DNA from 4 places in the Paenibacillus sp. sgz302191 genome. Region 3 is predicted to be linked to each of the others. Evidence: riboswitches for the same ligand, from Rfam matches in the RefSeq annotation. Region 3 holds a riboswitch; each other region holds the start of a gene.

Region 1 (4,279 bases), on a different contig from region 3:
CGGTCGGCGATCAAAATGTTCACCTTGTTCAGGTTGCTTGCGAACATGTCGCGCAGCAAATCGCTTTTGATATCGGCGATCACGAACCCGATCACGCTGTCTTGATATTTAATGGGACGGGCGATCGAAGCCACTCTATCGTCCCGGTAAGGCGTAATATAAGGATTATCCGAATTATAATGGGGAGGAATGAACACAGACGCCCCTTCGTCATTGATCAATCGGGGATACCAGCTCTGCTTGGTAAGGAATTCCCAGGAAATTGTATTTCCGTTCGAAAACGTCCTTCCGTTTAAATTGGCAATCATAATATCGTTCAAATAATGCTTGTATGTGAACAAATTGACCAAATAATCGTCAATTTTCCTGTTTTCTTGCAAATAGGAAAGTCCTGTCGATTCCTCTCTTTTCGACAAAATGGCGACAATATCGCTTTCTGTCGATGTAATCGACACCAGCGCATAAATATCTTTGAGAGCCACTTCCAGATTGTTGCCGGAAACCCTCAACATGTCGTTGATGTAGTTGCCCGCCGACTCCCGGGTATCCTCCGAAGTCCGGTAATTCCAGAAATAAATGATAAGCAGATTGAATGAAATCATCAAAATCAGGTTGACAAACAAAATCTTGTATTTGACACTGTTGAACGTATGCGGCTTTATTCTCATCAAATGTCCCCCCTCTCCTGAAATTGTATCTGCTGGTTCACTATTCAGCAATAACTTTAGGGAATTGTCGGCGGACCCCGAGGACGAGCCCGTCACACTGCCGCTGTTCGTCATCCAGTAAGGCGACGAATTGTAAATTTTACCGTGCTAATCGAGTAAAAATGAAACGTTGCCTGCCCTTGAATAAATGACATGATCGGCGCCAAGCCCTTTGTAAATAAGCCTGGCATAGTCGCGTTCGGTAATGACATAGACCGCTTTTGAAGTCCATTTGCGGGTGATTTGAAGATAGCGGCAGCATAAAGGCAAACTATTTTCAAACAAAAAGATTTTACCTATCGGATATTCGGGAGCGACCCAAGTCTCATGTTCGACCGTATCCACAATCATGATATGATTCACACCAAGCTTGGAAAAGCGCTGCTGGTCCTGTCTATTGTTCGTTACAACCGCACAAGGCAGCCCTTTAAACTTTAAATGACGAATAAATTGCTCGCCGGCTTTCGTAGGAGCTGCAACCAATATAAACTCCGATTCATTCATTTCTTACTCCTCCATGTCATTGCGGCTAATCATAAGCCCAATTTTTAACACGTGGTACTGCCCTTTCTCGGCTTTCCCCACGGTCACATTGAGATCTTAATACGGAACGCTGTAAAAAGGAGGTAAAAGAATCCGGGTCCATGCATTAAAAAAACGTAAAAAATGATTAAAATTCCCCACACATCTGCCCTAAAAAGAGACATATGCCTCTGAACGGTCAAATAAATAAGCATGATCCCCTAAGAAACCCGATTCATTGCCGCCGGCAGATGAGTGTCTCAGCTTTTCATCCAAATCGTTGAATGCCGATTCGATTAATTGCGTTCTGGCAAGACCCCACTGCTCCTTATTCCGCTGAATGTAATGCAGTCCATCTTCGAGAGTTAGACCTTTGATCCTCTGGAAAACACTTACCCACTGTACGAGATCACCTTTCACAGCGCAGCTTGGCATGATGAATTCTCCGATACCGTACACTGCACCGCCTGTTGAAATCGCCAGGATACCGCAATGATAGTCAGTTCCATGTCCGGGCATCAGCTTGTCCGTTAGCTCGGAATTAAATCGAAAATATTCGATCCTGACAATTTTACAATTTTTTGTGCGTTCTTCTTGCAGTGCTGTCATGGGTTCAGGATACATTTACAGTCACTCTCCTCAATGTGTGGAAAAAAAGCAAAAAGAAGCCTGAGAGCAGAGAAATTCTACTCTCGGGCTTCTTTTCAACGTAAAGAAACGAACTGCTGAAAGCACGATCGAAGGTCTCTCTCAATACGCTTACGAGGTTAGCTGTCGGATTCGGGCTTGAGAGTGCCCTACTGCGGCAAGCAAACGCCTGCTTTAGATTCACCCCGCAAAACCGCCCCCTGTTCGGATCGGTTTCTGGTGGTTCCCCCGCTCCCCTTTCAGGGACTCAGCGATTTGATTTATGATGTGAAGTTGTTGAATCAAATGGTACCCCTAATTACCGTTTATGTAAAATAAGAATACGGGGCTTTATTTTGTTTTTTTGATGATTTTCCCAAGTGAAAGCGTAATCAAATATAAATTTCGATCATTATCGTTCCATTTTCTTTGGAATGCTTTTGCCGGTGACATTGAACCGCAAAGTAAAGAGACGAGCCCCTCGGCCCGTCTCCTGATTCAAGCTTATCCATCGATTAATCCCGCTTTTTGCAGCATCCGGTAAAGAAGTACGGTCGTCTCGGCACGAGTTAACGGCTTCTGCGGACGCAATTCATTGCCATACCCCTTCACCAAGCCTATATGAATGGCTGTCCGCATCGCATCGCTCGCCCAGCCGCCGATTTGATTGCTGTCGGTGTAGGCGGCCAAGTTCACTTGCGCCCCGGCATTGCTCGTCACCGAAGCGGCATCGGCCATGCGCAGCGCCCGAACGATCGTTACGATCGCTTCTTGCCGCGAAACCTCTCGGTTGGGCCCAAACGTTCCGTCACCGAAACCGTCCATAATTCCGTATGCTTGAACTGCTTTCACGGCCCGGCTGTACCAGATCGACTCGCTCACGTCTCGGAAACCGGCACGATCTCCGCCCTCCGGCAAGCCCAACGCTCTCGCAAGCAAAGCGGCGAGTTCAGCCCGCGTAATAACGGCTTCGGGAGCAAACCGGTTTTCATCTACGCCAAGTACGATCATTCTGCTATTCATCCTGCCAATTTCAGCCGCGGCCCAATGTCCTTGAATATCTGTAAATTGGGACGTTTTGGACACCAATGCATAAACGCTGTTCGTGAGGCTGCGAATAACGGCCGCCTGATGTCCGTCAACTTTGGCAAATTCCGTCGGCACCGGACGTACACCGAATGTCGGATCCCATACCACGGCCGTTGCAGCCGTTCCGGCATCCGCCGGCAAATAGAGAACCCTTTGTACATAGCGGTTGAAGCCGGAAATCTCGCTTTTCTCGCCATGATGCGTCACATATACGTTAAAATGAATCGGATCCGCCGCCAACCGGAAACCGCCTTTATTCGCCGCATCCTGCAGTCCGGGTATCGCTTCAATTTTGCCGCGCTCGATCGTTATTTGAACTTCCGCATCGTTCGTCCACTCGGACTCCTGATTTACGACTTCCGCCAGAGGCAAGCGATACTGGCCATGCTGAGTTTTTAAAGTGATCTTATCCGCTTTCCCGGCAAGGAGCTTGACAGCTTCACCGGGAAGCCGCAGCGCTGTTTGGTCCGCCTCATCTTCAATCGATACCGAGAGATTCCGTTCAGGCGAGGAGGATAAAGAGTCAAGCACCTTCTTTAAAGTATCCTTATCCAATCGAACATCAACGGACTTCACTCCATTGGCATCTGTTTGAAGTGTGGCAATCCCGGACACCTTTGCATCATTGATCCAAGCCGCGATCGAATTGCCGGGCGACGAATGGCTTGACGAGCTTGAAGTCGAACCAGAATCGGAACCGGAGCTTGCAGCCGAACGAATCACGCTCAGCGTATATGTTTTAACTGAACCGTCTTGCGCTTTGACGTTGACTTCGAACGTGTTTTTGCCTGTTGCAAGCGAATATTCACCGGTCATCGGGCTGCCCGCAACCTGCAATCCGTTCACGTAGACGGCAGAATAGACGTCCGAGGCTGTCAGCACCATTTTCAAGCCATAAACCGAATGGCTTACGTCTACCGTATAGTTCACTGTCCCCGGGTCAAAATCGAACTTTACCGTCCCGCCCAATCCCATAAGCTGCCAGCTGCTCAAGCTCGCATTGCCGCTCAAAGGAACGATGTTCCGGACTTCAATCGAGCTAACGTTCGCGTTGCCCGCCGCATCGGCCACATAGACTGAATAAACCCCGTTCTCTTGTACGGTAAAATGGTCCGTGATTTCTACGCCCTGCGTCCCAAAATACGAGACAGGACGGTTTCCTGCTGCCCATTTGATCGAAGAGACGTTATTGAATTGACCATAAACCGACGCCGTTACGGTAACGGTCACGCTTCCGAAGGTTGGACCGGCAGGAGCCGCTTGCAACACGATATTCGGAGGCTGATCGTATGTAAACCTAATATTCACGGTTTGGTCCAACGATAGACCGCTTG
Region 2 (4,279 bases), on a different contig from region 3:
ACATAAATTTCGGGCAGCTTGTCGCCGTTGAAATCGCAGAACCGCATGTTCGGGTTGTGGCCTCCCTGCAGCGGAATCACCACCTGATTCCGGCCTTGGCCGCCGGTTACGACAACGAACAGCCTGGAAAAATACGAGCCCGCAGCGTCCGCCTTCGTTCCGCCCAGCGCCACCAACTCCGGCTTGCCGTCGCCGGTCACATCGATTTCTCTCGTCTGCAGCAGCAGGCCTTGTTCCGCCCCCGCCCCCGCTCCCGGCCCCGGGGTTGACGGCTCCCGGCGCTCTTCCGCCGCTGCCGCGTTTATCCCCTGCAAGGCTAAGCCGCTTAATAACACTCCGACCGCCGCTGCATGCAGGGCGGTTTTCGCTATTTTTCTGAACAATGCGCTCCACTCTTTTCCTTTTGAATTCGTAGCGGTCTTATTTTTTCTAATTTTTCCATCAACTATTCGGAATAAGGATGGGCTTTGCAAATCTAATTTCCAAAAGGATTCGCCCATCCCCGAATCGAATTGATTGAGAACTAAAATTTTATGGATGAGGTGCGACCATTGAAGCTTGATCGTCTGCTTGCAATAACGATGCTGCTGCTGAACCGTAAACGAATCTGCGCCAAAGAGCTGTCGGAGCGCTTTGAGGTATCGCTGAGAACCGTATACCGCGATGTGGAAACGATCAATCAGGCGGGCATTCCGATCGCCTCTTATGCCGGCGCAAACGGCGGCTATGAAATTATGGACCAGTACCGGCTGGAGCGGCAGTTTCTCACGCTTGAGGAGCTGCAATCGATTATTACCGGGCTCAAAGGCATCCGCTCCAGCATCGGCGAGCAAGAAATCGGAGGCCTGCTGGACAAAGTAGGCGCGCTGGTCGCCAAGTCCGAGCAAAAGACGGTGTCCGAGCTGCACAATCACCTCGTCATCGATATGAATCCGTGGCACAGAAGCAGCGCCGAAAAAGAGAAGCTGCAGTCGCTGCGCCACGCAATCCGCCAAACGAAGCTTATCCGCTTTCAATACACGACATCCCAAAGCGAGCTTTCCGAGCGCACCGTCGAGCCTATGGGCATCGTCATCAAAGGCTTCGGCTGGTATTTGCACGCCTACTGCCTGCTGCGGGGCGATTACCGCGTCTTCCGCTTATCGCGCATGAAGGACATCGCCATGCTTCCCGAGACGTTCGTGCGCAGGCCCGAGACGCTGGAGACGCTGTCCTATAAGATAGGCAAAAGGCCCGAGGCGTCCTACGTCAAACTCCTCCTGCACATGCAGCCGAATGTCCGCGCTCAGGTGGAAGACTACTTCCATCCCGAGCAAATTACGGCTCAGCCTGACGGCACGCTGCTCGTCACCGCGGTCCAGCCTGACGAGCCCTGGCTGTACGGCATGCTGCTCAGCTACGGCCCCAGCCTGCGCATTCTGGAGCCCGCGCACATCGCCGGCATCGTCAAAGAAAAAGCGCAGCAAGTCGCCGCGCTCTATTCCTAAAAAACACTGACAACCTGTTGTCAGGGAGGCTCCTTTATACTAAGGCTATTACGCATAACAAGGAGGCTTCTCCCCCATGATTACATCGATTCAAGCGTTCGCAGCCGAATGGAGCAACGAAACCAAAACCACACAGCGCGTGCTGGACGCGCTCACCGACGCATCTCTGAGCCAGGGAAGCGAGTCGAACTTCCGTCCGCTGGGACAGATCGGCTGGCATATCGCCACGACGATCCACGAGATGCTTTCGCGGACAGGCCTGCAGTTCCAGGCTCCCGAAGGCGAAGAAAAAGCCCCCGCTTCCGCCGCGAAGATTGCTGATACTTACCGCGCCGCTTCGCAAGCGATGCTGGATGCCGTGCAGTCGCAGTGGACGGACGCCAAGCTCCACGAGTCCACCGACATGTATGGCGAACAGTGGCCGAACGGCCTGACGCTGCGCGTCCTCATTTCGCACGAAATCCATCATCGCGGCCAGATGATCGTACTGATGCGGCAGGCCGGACTGTCCGTGCCGGACATCTACGGGCCGACCCGCGACAACTGGATCGAGTGGGGCAAGCAGCCGGTCCTGTAGGAGCCGTCCCCGAGCCGCCTCAGCGCGTTGATCGAGTCGCGACACATGGCCGACCGACCGCCGTCATGCAGCGCAACACCGCGCGCTGGGAGCTGCGCGCGGTGCGTTTGTGTGGGGCGCTGTTGCTGCTCTCGGTGCGTTTGGACGGGGCGCTATTACTGCTCTCGGTACGTTTGTGCGGGCGAAGTTGCTGCTCTCGGTGCGTTTGTGCGGGCGCTGTTGCTGCTCTCGGTGCGTTTGCGCGGGCGCTGTTGCTGCTCTCGGTGCGTTTGTGCGGGGCGCTATTTTTGGGGGAACAGTCGCTTTTCCTGGGCGGGCAGCCGCTTGATAGGGGAAAAGCCTGCGAAAGTGCAGGTTTTTTCTGCGAAATTGGCTTATTTGGGCGAAAAGCCTGCAAAAGTGCAGGAATTTTCGCTGAAAGTGAACCTGAGCCCGTGTCCCCGCTGAAAAGCCTGCACTTTTGCAGGAATTCTTCGTAGGCAGCGATCAGTGACGCAAATTCATGTATTTTTGCAGGTTTTCTTGATGCAGCCAGGCAGATTGGGGCTATCACCTCATGACGCAGGTTTTTTTTCAACAACCCGATGCGGTCCGGGAAATATTCCGGACCGCATCTTTTTTCAATTTTCACGAAAACGAATGAAAATGCTATCTTGAGTGCGAAAATGTAAGATTCGCGTTTATGTAAACGCTATCTTTAGGTTTTGTGATATGCTGCCGGGTATTTAAAGCCAACTTCCAACCTTTACTTAAGTTCCTTTCAGGCGTATTATTCAAAACGTAGTTCATTTAGTACAATCATATGAATCCTTTATCGCTGAATTTCCTAAGGAAAACGGGGGAACCAATGAGGCGTTCATTGCCTTTGGGGTGAATCGCGTACGGACGGCATCCGTGCGTGTAGGGCTACTCTCAGAGTCCGAATCCGACAGCTAACTTCGTAAGCGTACTATGGGAGAGGGATGAATCCGTGCTGCTTATTTCGTGAGCCACAGGGTCAGACCCTGTGGTTTTTTGCTGCCAAAAATAGCCCTGCGGCAGTCGCGGACAAGTGAAACTACTTAATTCAGGGGAACATACAGGAAAGCGCCGGTGGAGGGTAACTATGGTAAACAGATTAAAAAGAATGCTGATCGGGAGACCGATGAAATCCCACGAAATCGAGGACGAGAAGCTGACGAAAATCAAAGCGCTTGCCGTCCTGTCATCGGATGCGCTGTCTTCCGTCGCTTACGGCACCGAGCAAATTTTGCTCGTTTTGATGACCCTCGGCTTTGCCGCCGTTTGGTACTCCATCCCGATATCCATAGCCGTATTGGGGCTGCTGACCATTCTGGTCCTGTCCTACAGGCAGACCATATACGCCTATCCGTCGGGCGGGGGCGCGTACATCGTAGCCAAGGATAATCTTGGCGTAGGCACAGGGCTGGTCGCAGGCGGGTCGCTGCTGGTCGATTACATTTTGACGGTAGCCGTCAGCTCGTCCGCGGGCACGGATGCGATTACGTCCGCTTTTCCGGCACTGCACGATCATCGCGTGCTGATTTCTTTGGTCATGATTTTATTTCTTACGATCATGAATTTAAGAGGCATTGCCGAATCCGCATCGGTTCTCGCACTGCCGGTCTATTTGTTTGTCGCCGCCATTTTTCTTCTGATCGTATCGGGTCTGTTCAAGTACCTCACGGGCGGCATTCATGCGGAGGTTCCCGAGATCGGAAGCGTTGTGAGCAATGTGAGCTTATTTCTGCTGCTCAAAGCTTTCAGTTCCGGCTGCTCCGCGCTGACCGGGGTAGAGGCCGTGTCCAACGCGATACCGAACTTCAAAGCTCCTGCGGAGAAAAATGCGGCCAAAACATTGATCGCCATGGGCGCCATTCTGGGCAGCATGTTCATCGGCATCAGCCTGCTTGCCTACTGGTACGGAATCAAGCCGTCTCCGGAAGAAACGGTCGTTTCGAAAATCGCCGAAGCCACGTTCGGACGCGGGGTGCTGTACTACTGCATTCAGGGCGTGACAGCGCTCATTCTCTTCCTGGCGGCGAATACGGCTTACTCGGCTTTCCCGCTGCTGGCCTTCATGCTCGCCAAAGATAAGTTCATGCCGCACATGTTCAAAGTCCGCGGAGACCGTCTCGGCTTCTCCAACGGGATCATCATGCTGGGCGTACTGTCCGCTTTGCTGGTCATTCTCTTTCACGGGAATACGGAAAAC
Region 3 (4,279 bases):
GCGGCAGCATCGCCCGCCTGGTCCAGCGAGAACAGCGACAGACCCATCAGGATGCTGTCCATGCAGGCATGGGCGAATACGGCAGTGATGAAGCCGTATTTTAGGAACACATAGCCGAGAATGATGCCGATGACGGTTACCTCGATCAGGCGGGTATACACCGGATAGATCGGGTATTGCGTATGGCTCGCGGCCCAAATGATGCTCGGCAGCAGAACGGCGATGAAGTTCGAGCGGAACAGCTTTTTGAACAGCAGGATGCCGAGCAGCCGGTAAGCGGCTTCTTCCGATATTGCGGCGGCCCACGCCATCAGCGGAAACAATTTGGGCTCCAGCATATTCAATACGGAATCCCCCGGATCGTTCACGGCCCATACGTCGAAGCGGACCTCGCCCGCATAGAACAGAACTTGCTGGACCCCAAGGATGAACAGGGCGAGCAAATAGCCCCGGCCCATTCCGTGAAACACTTCCGATCCGAAGCGCGATTCCCGCCAAGCCGGCCAAGGCTTCCACCCGTTCGACTCCCACCACCGGCTGCCGGAAGCAAGCGAGATGTAGACCGATAGACCGAGCAGCAGCGTGACGACGTTCATGAACAGCGAGCCGGCCAATGTGGCGGTTCCGTTGTCTGCGATATCGCCGGACATCGTTTTGAAAGCCGGATACATATTGATGTTGTTGGCGATGTAAATCGTCGTAAAAATAACAGTGAGCAGCAGGCCCTTGCGAAAATCCATCTGCTTGCGGTGCCTGATGGCATATACGATGGCCGCAACGGACATCAGGAACGTAAAGCCCATGCTGATCCAGGTCATGAACGAGGCGGATTGATCCTGCGAGTCAAGCCATGTCTGATGGTCCTCTGGGATGCTGAATTGCACGGCATAGCCGACCAAAGCGTTATCGTCAAAATCGATCCGCAAGCGCAGCTTGGAACCGCCGATGGCTTCCGCTTTCTTTTCGTAAACGTACGTGTTCGCGCCGGCCTCTTTCTTCGGCTCCAGGGCGAGACTGAAATCGTCGGGATTAAAGCCCTGCCGGCTCATCTCCTCCTTGGCCAGCTGGTCCGCTTTTTGCCTGCCGATCGCTGCGGCGGTACCGGTGAGCGTCTCGCGCCAGCCGACGATTTGCAAGCTTTTGTAGTTGACGTCAACTTCGAATTTGCGCTTGCTGCCGGGATCGACGGCGCTGACCTGATAGAAATCGAGCGGGAAGCGGTCCCCGTATTTCAGCTCATACTCGTGCAAAAGGTGTTCTTTCTGCAAGTATCCGCTTCTCGACTTTTCGGACTGGTATACGACGAAAGTACGCGGCTGGCCGATGCCGTAGCGGCTTTGCAAAAACTGCCCGGCCGCGTCGGCCGCCTGCTGCTTCGTAACGGCCGGACTTTCCGCCGGGGCCGCTTCTTCCGTTTGATATCCCGCAAGCATATTGACCCCCATATACAAGGCCACGCCGATGCACGCGAGGATCAGCAAAGTTCGGTTCAATTTCATTCGCATCATGGGATAAAATATCTCCTTGGATAATGTTGGTTCGCAAATACGCTAAATTAAAAGTATCACAGATGTTAAGGAAAACCAATTCATGCAAAATAAAACGTAAACCGGGGCAAATTCGCGATTTCGAATCGTAACGCCCTCTCCTGCTTGCCAGACACGATGGAATGCTGCGAAAACCCCCGCAAATCCGCTGAAAACAACTTTGTGCGGAACAATAAATCAGATATATAATTCATATCAATTGAATAAAAAGCCGAATTTCTTGTTGAAAACGGGGGAACCATGTAATTTGGGGTGAATTTTGTCTCCGGCGTCAAAAAACCGGACAAATAGGGTGACTGCGCGCACCCGAATCCGTCAGCTAACCTCGTAGGCTTTACGTCAGGAACCATTTCCGAATAAGGCATTGGATTTCCAGTGTCTTTTTTTGCGTGTTCAATTGATGACAACAGGGGGATTTATGAAAAAAATAAGCATTTGGCAGCTTACGCCTCCGCAAATTCTGGTCCTTGGATTCGCCGCCATTATTTTGATCGGAGCGGGGCTGCTGACGCTTCCTTTTGCCTCGACGAGCGGCCGGCCGCTGCCTTTTATCGATGCGCTGTTTACGGCCACATCGGCGACCTGCGTAACCGGCCTCGTCGTGGTCGATACCGGGTCGGCATTTACCGTGTTCGGACAAGTCGTCATCGTCAGCCTGATCCAGATCGGCGGTCTCGGCTTCATGACGATGGCCACGCTGTTCGCCTTCGTGCTGCGCAAAAAAATTACGCTGAAGGAAAGATTGCTGCTGCAGGAGGCGTTCAACCAGGGCAGTATGGAAGGGATTGTGCGGCTGATCCGCAAAGTACTTATTTATTCATTAAGCATCGAAGCGATAGCGGCGATTTTGTTCACGATCCGTTGGTCGTTCGACATGGAATTTTCGAAGGCGCTGTACTTCGGCATCTGGCATGCGGTTTCGATGTTCAACAATGCCGGATTCGACCTGTTCGGCACCGCCGATGCTCCTTTCGTCTCGCTGACCGGATACGTCAACGATTTCACGGTGAACGTCGTCGCGATGGCGCTGATCGTGCTCGGAGGTCTCGGCTTCATCGTCTTGTCCGATTTGATGGAATATCACAAAACGAAGAAACTTTCCCTGCATTCCAAAGTCGTGCTTGCCATGACGGGATTTCTGATCGTTTTCGGCGCGCTAGTGATATTTATATTCGAATACACGAACACCAAGACGTTAGGACCGCTGAATTTCGGCGGAAAAATGTTGGCTTCGTTTTTCCAATCCGTCACGCCCCGGACGGCCGGCGCGAATACGGTGGACATCGGCGCCATGCGTCAGGCGTCGCAATTTTTCATGGTGATTCTCATGTTTATTGGGGCTTCTCCCGGCTCGACGGGGGGCGGGATCAAAACGACGACGTTCACCATTCTCATTGCCGCCATCATCACGATGATCCGAGGCAAGGAAGATATCGTCATTTTCCGTTTCCGTCTGGCGAAGGACCGCATTCTCAAAGCGATTACGCTCACGATGATCGCGCTCTTTCTCGTCATATTCGTGTCCATGCTGTTATCGACGACGGAGTCCGTGCAGTTTTTGAAAATATTGTTCGAAGTGACGTCCGCCTTCGGTACTGTCGGCTTGACTATGGGGCTTACGCCGTCGCTGACCGTTTTCGGCAAAATTATGCTCAGCCTGACGATGTTCGCCGGCCGGCTCGGTCCTATAACGCTCGCTTACGCGCTGCAGCCGAAACAGGAAAAAGAATTATATAGATACCCTGAGGGTAAAATTACGATTGGTTAGGGGATACTGGAGATGAAAAAAAATCAATACGCGGTAATCGGTCTGGGCCGATTCGGATCCAGCTTGTCGAAGGAGCTGATCAAGCTGGGCTATGAGGTGCTCGGCATCGACAAGGACGAAGAAGCGGTCGACGAGATGAGCTCCGAGCTGACGCATGCGGTCGTGGCGGATGCCACGGACGAGGAAGTGCTGAAGTCGCTCGGCGTGCGCAACTTTGACTGTGCGGTCGTCGCGATCGGCGACGATATTCAGGCCAGCATTTTAACCGCTATTGTGCTGAAAGATTTGGGCGTCAAAATGGTCGTCGCCAAGGCGCTGTCCGAGCTGCACGGCAAAGTGCTGAATAAAATCGGCGTGGACCGCGTCATTTATCCGGAGCGGGATATGGGCATCCGCGTGGCGCACCAGCTCGTATCACCCAATCTTTTGGATTACATCGAGCTGTCCAAAGATTACACGATCGTCGAGCTGTCGGTGCCCAAGCGCCTGTGCGGCAAAACGATCAAGGATCTGGACCCCCGGGCCAAATACGGCTGCAGTGTCGTCGCTATCAACAAGCAAAGCGGTGTGATCATCGCGCCGCTCGCCACAGATGTTGTCAATGAAAAGGATGTTATGGTGATTATCGGGACGAACGAACAAATCGAAGAATTTGAGAGCGAAGTTATCGGATAATGGAAAATGCGTCCGCCGTCATGATCGAGCATGTCATTTTGCTGCTCATTATTATTCTCAGTCTGGGCATGCTGCTGGGCAAAGCTGCACACCTGTTGAAGCTGCCGGATGTCGCGCTTTTTCTCGTAGGGGGCATCATTGTCGGGCAAGGCCTGGGCTGGGTACGGGAATCCAGCACTTCATTTACGAACCAGTTCATTCTTGCGATCGGTTCCGCACTCATTTTGTTCGACGGCGGGCGCAACATCCGCCTCTCCGGCCTTCGCAAAGTGTGGATCACCGTCAGCCT
Region 4 (4,279 bases), on a different contig from region 3:
AAAGATCAAAAGCATGCCTTTGGAACGACGGGCGCACAAAACTTAAGGGGCAATGACGGTTATTCTGACGGAACTTATGTCAGCCGGTTCCCACAAAAAAAAGATGGGGTCCCTCTGTTTTCGGAGGTTTATTCCATCTTTTTTATTTGTTAGGGACGACGCTGAGTATTGTGAATGATTGGATGTGACAGTTATGTATTCATCCCCCCGCCGCTGTTTGTATGAAAAAGAACCCGTCCTTGGTTTAAGCCGCTCCAGGGGGATAAAGAGGTGGGCTAATGTGAAAGATTTGTTGTATGTAGACAAACTGCTTCTGCTTTTGAAGAAAGATGTAAATACATACGAGCATAGTTTGCGGGTGGGAAAATTATGCAAGATGATGGCAAGTCTTCTGCAATTGGACGAAAAACAAACGCGTCAGTTAATCCAGGGAGGCTGCTTGCACGATATCGGTAAGCTGTTAATACCGGATCAAATTCTGTTGAAGGATTCGGCGCTCACCGACCAGGAATGGAAAATTATGCAGCAGCATCCCGTTTTGGGCTCCAACATGATGATGGCGTTCACCGATTTGGACCCGAAGATCGCGGAAATCATTCTGTATCATCACGAACGCTGGAACGGCCAAGGGTATCCCAGCGGACTAAGCGGCGAGAACATTCCTGCTTTTGCCCGGATTTGTGCAATTATCGATGCTTTCGACAGCATGGTTTCCGACCGTCCGTACCGCAAAGGCTTATCGATCAACACGGCGGTACAAGAACTTTTGTCACACAGCGGGACGCAGTTTGACCCGGACTATGTAGCCCTCTTTTTAAGTTTGTCCGAATCGTTTCCGGACGTATATCCATTCAAATAAACCGGCCGAGACGGCGGCAACGACTCGATATTAACGTTAAACAGGCGTCTATGTCAATAAATAAGCCGACGGCGCGGCGCTTCCGAACAAAATCCCCCCGGACTTTCCCGAAAGGACAGTCGGAGGGATTCTTTTTTGCGCAAAGAGAGCTACTGTTTTTTAGCGATTTTGGTTAAAATGAGCTGTTTAAGCGAAGCGTCGCCTTCTATGGCTTGTTCTTTATATTCAAACTCTACCTGATCGTCTTTCTTGAACTTTTGCACGGCATCTGCCGTACCGTCTCCCAACTGGAAAGCGGCGGCTTTCTCGTTCACGATAAGCTCGATCGTACGCGGATCGGCCAGGCCTACATAGCGTCCCGTTCCTTTTTTCACGGCTGCTGCATCCGCCTGCGTCGTTGCGGACGGGACAGGAGTAACTGTCGGGCTGACTGCCGGACTGGCCGCTGCTGACGGTTCCGGCGTCTTCGCGCTGTTATTCCCGGAGGGGGCATCGCTGCCACAGGCTGCCAAAGCCAGCGTCAGCGCGCTGCTGACCAGCAAGCAGGCCAACTGCCGCTGCCGGCTTTTTTTCGTCTTGTTCATTTCATCACCTCATCTATTGGACGCGGCAGATAAGGTTATGGTTTAGAATAGAAAAAAGCCCTGCAAGCCGCTCAAGAAACGAGCCGTGCTTTGCCGGGGCTTTTTTCGCGTAAATTAATCGAATTACTTGGATTCAGCAGTCAGTTGGTTGTAAATATCGTCCCACAAAACGCGGCGGGCCGATACGTACCGTTTGGAGTAATAAGACTCACTTAGTTTGTTCTTCATAACACCTTTATCGGTAGCCGAGTGAATGAATTCACCGTCTCCCAAATAGATGCCTACGTGAGAAATACCTTTGCCGTCTGTGTTGAAAAAGACCAAATCGCCTTTGCGCAAGTCCTTTTTATCAACCCAGATGCCTTCTTCGTCTTGAGCTTTGGAACTATGGGGAAGGTCGATACCGAATTGCGCGAACACGTAAGCGGTAAATCCGGAGCAATCAAAGCCTTTCGTTGTCGTACCCGCATACTTGTACGGAGTTCCGAGCAATCCGTCAACCGTTTCATCCAAAGTGGATTGTGCTGCGAAAACACTTCCTGCACCAATACTCAAACACAAAACAAGACTGACAACGAGAGCAACAACCTTTTTCAACTGCTTGTCTCCTTCCGGTGCCTACGAGGTTAGCTGGAGGGTTCGGTTGAAGGTTCCCTATGATCCCTGTGTTGCGAGATCAATTCACCCGGAATGGTTCCCCCGTTTCCCAAAAAATCGGGAATTCGGCATGAAATGTTGGTTTATTTTTCCTAGTGCTTAGGATTCGGCATAAATATCTAAAATCCTCCTTCCAAGTGCACTATTCTATAAAAATATGTGAAATAGTTCGGAAAATAGACAAAAAAAAGCCCCTTTTTCAGGGGCTTGAGCATATTTTCCGATATTTGGGCGTTTTTCGCTGAATATTGCTCATAGATTTAGAGAGCGGCGGGCGTTCGCTACGAATTTGCTTTGGCGGACCACAACTGATATTGAGAGGCTAGTACCCACATTTGCAAAAATATGTTGAAAAGCGGGAACAGCTGATAAATGAGAAGGGCAATCAGACCTGCCCAGATGTAGGAAGCGATGACGCTGACACCCGTCAATAGTCCCGACCCGATCAAAAGCAGCAGAGCGATGCCGACGATAGGAAGCAGGTGCCGGACAAAGGCGAGCAGGGTGGAGAGAATTCCGCTTCCGGCAGCGAGCGCGAACTGCAGATGCATGAAGAGGAGATGCATGAGAAATCCGTATGCAAGCATTCCGGCCAGCCATGGCAGCATGTCAACGGCGGCGTTCTCGTAAGATCCGCTTTGCGCAAAGATCGACTCGGCCTCCGGGATCAGCCAGGCGAGGGGAAGCAGTGTCAGCGCGATCCGTACTGCGTAGCAGAGGAAAAAGGAGAGCCACATCTCCGATATGCCTTTAAAGAAGCGGTATCCCGCATTTTGGTCGGTGTGGATCAGCGAATAGTAGATGCCGGCGTTCAGCAGCGGCGTAAGCAGCATGCGGCTAGCGAGAAGCACCGCCAGCCACCATAAATAGGAATGGCTCAGGTCCGTTTTGAGCAGTTGAAACTGGCTTTCGGCCAGGAACAAATGCAGCGTCTGCTTGGGCTGGCCGTTTCCCGGAAAGCGATGCATGAGCGGCACGAGCACCGATTGCACCATTTTATAGAGGAGGGCTCCCCAACCCATTTGATACAGGAACAGCATGATGACCGCAAAAGGCTGCCGCAGCGCCGCCCGATAGCCGGACTTCATATAAAGAGTCATGCAGCGTTCTCCTTTCTACCAGGCTACCCAGCCGGAGATCGTTTGTAAAAGCTGAATGATGCCGAGGTTCAAACGTATTTTCCATTTGGGGTCTATCCGGGCCGACATGAAATTGTTGATATGCTTATTTTCCAGCACGAGCGAATAGCCCGGATCGATGCGAACCCACTCGACGGGAGCCGCATTCGTCAACTTGTACTCGATGCTGCTCTCCGCGCCGTTCCAGACCTTATCCAGTACGGTGCCATCGGTAAAATGGAATTGAATCGGCACCTCCGGGGAATTGCCACCCCGTTTGGAGATCAGCACGGTGCTCTCATATCCGGGTTTGCCGTCTGCCAGTGCCGCAGGCTTCACTTGAATCCGATCAACCGCAAAGTCCATCATCATGCTGCCGTACACATACTGGTTGAAAAAATCGTCCCATTTCGCTTTGGTGACTTCCTCCACAACATGTTGAAAATCTTTGGTCGAAGGATGCTTGAACTCCCAGCGGTGGAAGTAGGTCGTCATGATGCGGTCCATCGTCTTGGCGCCGACCTGCTTTTCGATGGCTTTCAGCACCAGCTTGCCGTGTATGTACACATTATCCGCATATTCGCCATGCCCTTTGTAATCCCAGGCATTCAGTTTAAGCGCGTTGGGCGAGGTCACATAGCTGGCCTCTACAGGCAGATTCGGCGAAACGCCGTATTCCGCCTCCATGACTTTGTCCTCCGCGTAGGAGGTGAAGCCTTCGTCCAGCCAAGCTTCTTCGAACTCGTTGGAAGCGACGAGGCCGTAAAAAAATTGATGGCCGATTTCATGAACGACCACCCGTTCCAGCTCCAAATCGGGCTTCTTGTCGCTGGCTCCCCATGCGGTGACCAAGGTCGGATACTCCATCCCGCCTGCGCCGTTGCCGCCTTCCGGAGGGACGACGATGGAGAGCGTGGAGTAAGGGTACGTACCGTACCACTGGCTGAAGCGGGAAAGCGCCTTTTTGGCCGCGTACATGTAGCGGTCTTTTAAATTTTGATGCTTCGGGTCGAGGTAGAGCTTGATTTTGACACCGGGTACCTGCGCCGTGGCGAACGGCT

What was found. Region 3 has a riboswitch for cyclic di-AMP ahead of AC3G2T_RS08790 (TrkH family potassium uptake protein). Riboswitches for the same ligand answer to the same signal wherever they lie in the genome.
Region 1: linked by a shared signal. The riboswitch ahead of AC3G2T_RS15130 (hypothetical protein) and the one ahead of AC3G2T_RS08790 (TrkH family potassium uptake protein) in region 3 are both predicted to bind cyclic di-AMP.
Region 2: linked by a shared signal. The riboswitch ahead of AC3G2T_RS07075 (APC family permease) and the one ahead of AC3G2T_RS08790 (TrkH family potassium uptake protein) in region 3 are both predicted to bind cyclic di-AMP.
Region 4: linked by a shared signal. The riboswitch ahead of AC3G2T_RS37335 (C40 family peptidase) and the one ahead of AC3G2T_RS08790 (TrkH family potassium uptake protein) in region 3 are both predicted to bind cyclic di-AMP.

Annotation. Positions count from the first base shown of each region.
Region 1 is NZ_JBYLHY010000009.1:80,322-84,600, reverse strand. It holds gene AC3G2T_RS15140 (sensor histidine kinase) at 1-668, opposite strand, end outside; gene AC3G2T_RS15135 (hypothetical protein) at 816-1,211, opposite strand; gene AC3G2T_RS15130 (hypothetical protein) at 1,401-1,853, opposite strand; cyclic di-AMP (ydaO/yuaA leader) riboswitch at 1,970-2,140, opposite strand; gene AC3G2T_RS15125 (invasin domain 3-containing protein) at 2,361-4,279, opposite strand, start outside.
Region 2 is NZ_JBYLHY010000004.1:70,008-74,286, forward strand. It holds gene AC3G2T_RS07060 (hypothetical protein) at 1-383, opposite strand, end outside; gene AC3G2T_RS07065 (helix-turn-helix transcriptional regulator) at 552-1,487, shown strand; gene AC3G2T_RS07070 (DinB family protein) at 1,564-2,064, shown strand; cyclic di-AMP (ydaO/yuaA leader) riboswitch at 2,870-3,027, shown strand; gene AC3G2T_RS07075 (APC family permease) at 3,170-4,279, shown strand, end outside.
Region 3 is NZ_JBYLHY010000005.1:52,296-56,574, reverse strand. It holds gene AC3G2T_RS08795 (CPBP family intramembrane glutamic endopeptidase) at 1-1,508, opposite strand, end outside; cyclic di-AMP (ydaO/yuaA leader) riboswitch at 1,747-1,896, shown strand; gene AC3G2T_RS08790 (TrkH family potassium uptake protein) at 1,966-3,315, shown strand; gene AC3G2T_RS08785 (potassium channel family protein) at 3,328-3,990, shown strand; gene AC3G2T_RS08780 (cation:proton antiporter) at 3,990-4,279, shown strand, end outside.
Region 4 is NZ_JBYLHY010000054.1:173-4,451, forward strand. It holds gene AC3G2T_RS37325 (HD-GYP domain-containing protein) at 194-859, shown strand; gene AC3G2T_RS37330 (hypothetical protein) at 1,009-1,443, opposite strand; gene AC3G2T_RS37335 (C40 family peptidase) at 1,567-2,040, opposite strand; cyclic di-AMP (ydaO/yuaA leader) riboswitch at 2,044-2,181, opposite strand; gene AC3G2T_RS37340 (hypothetical protein) at 2,382-3,200, opposite strand; gene AC3G2T_RS37345 (M1 family metallopeptidase) at 3,216-4,279, opposite strand, start outside.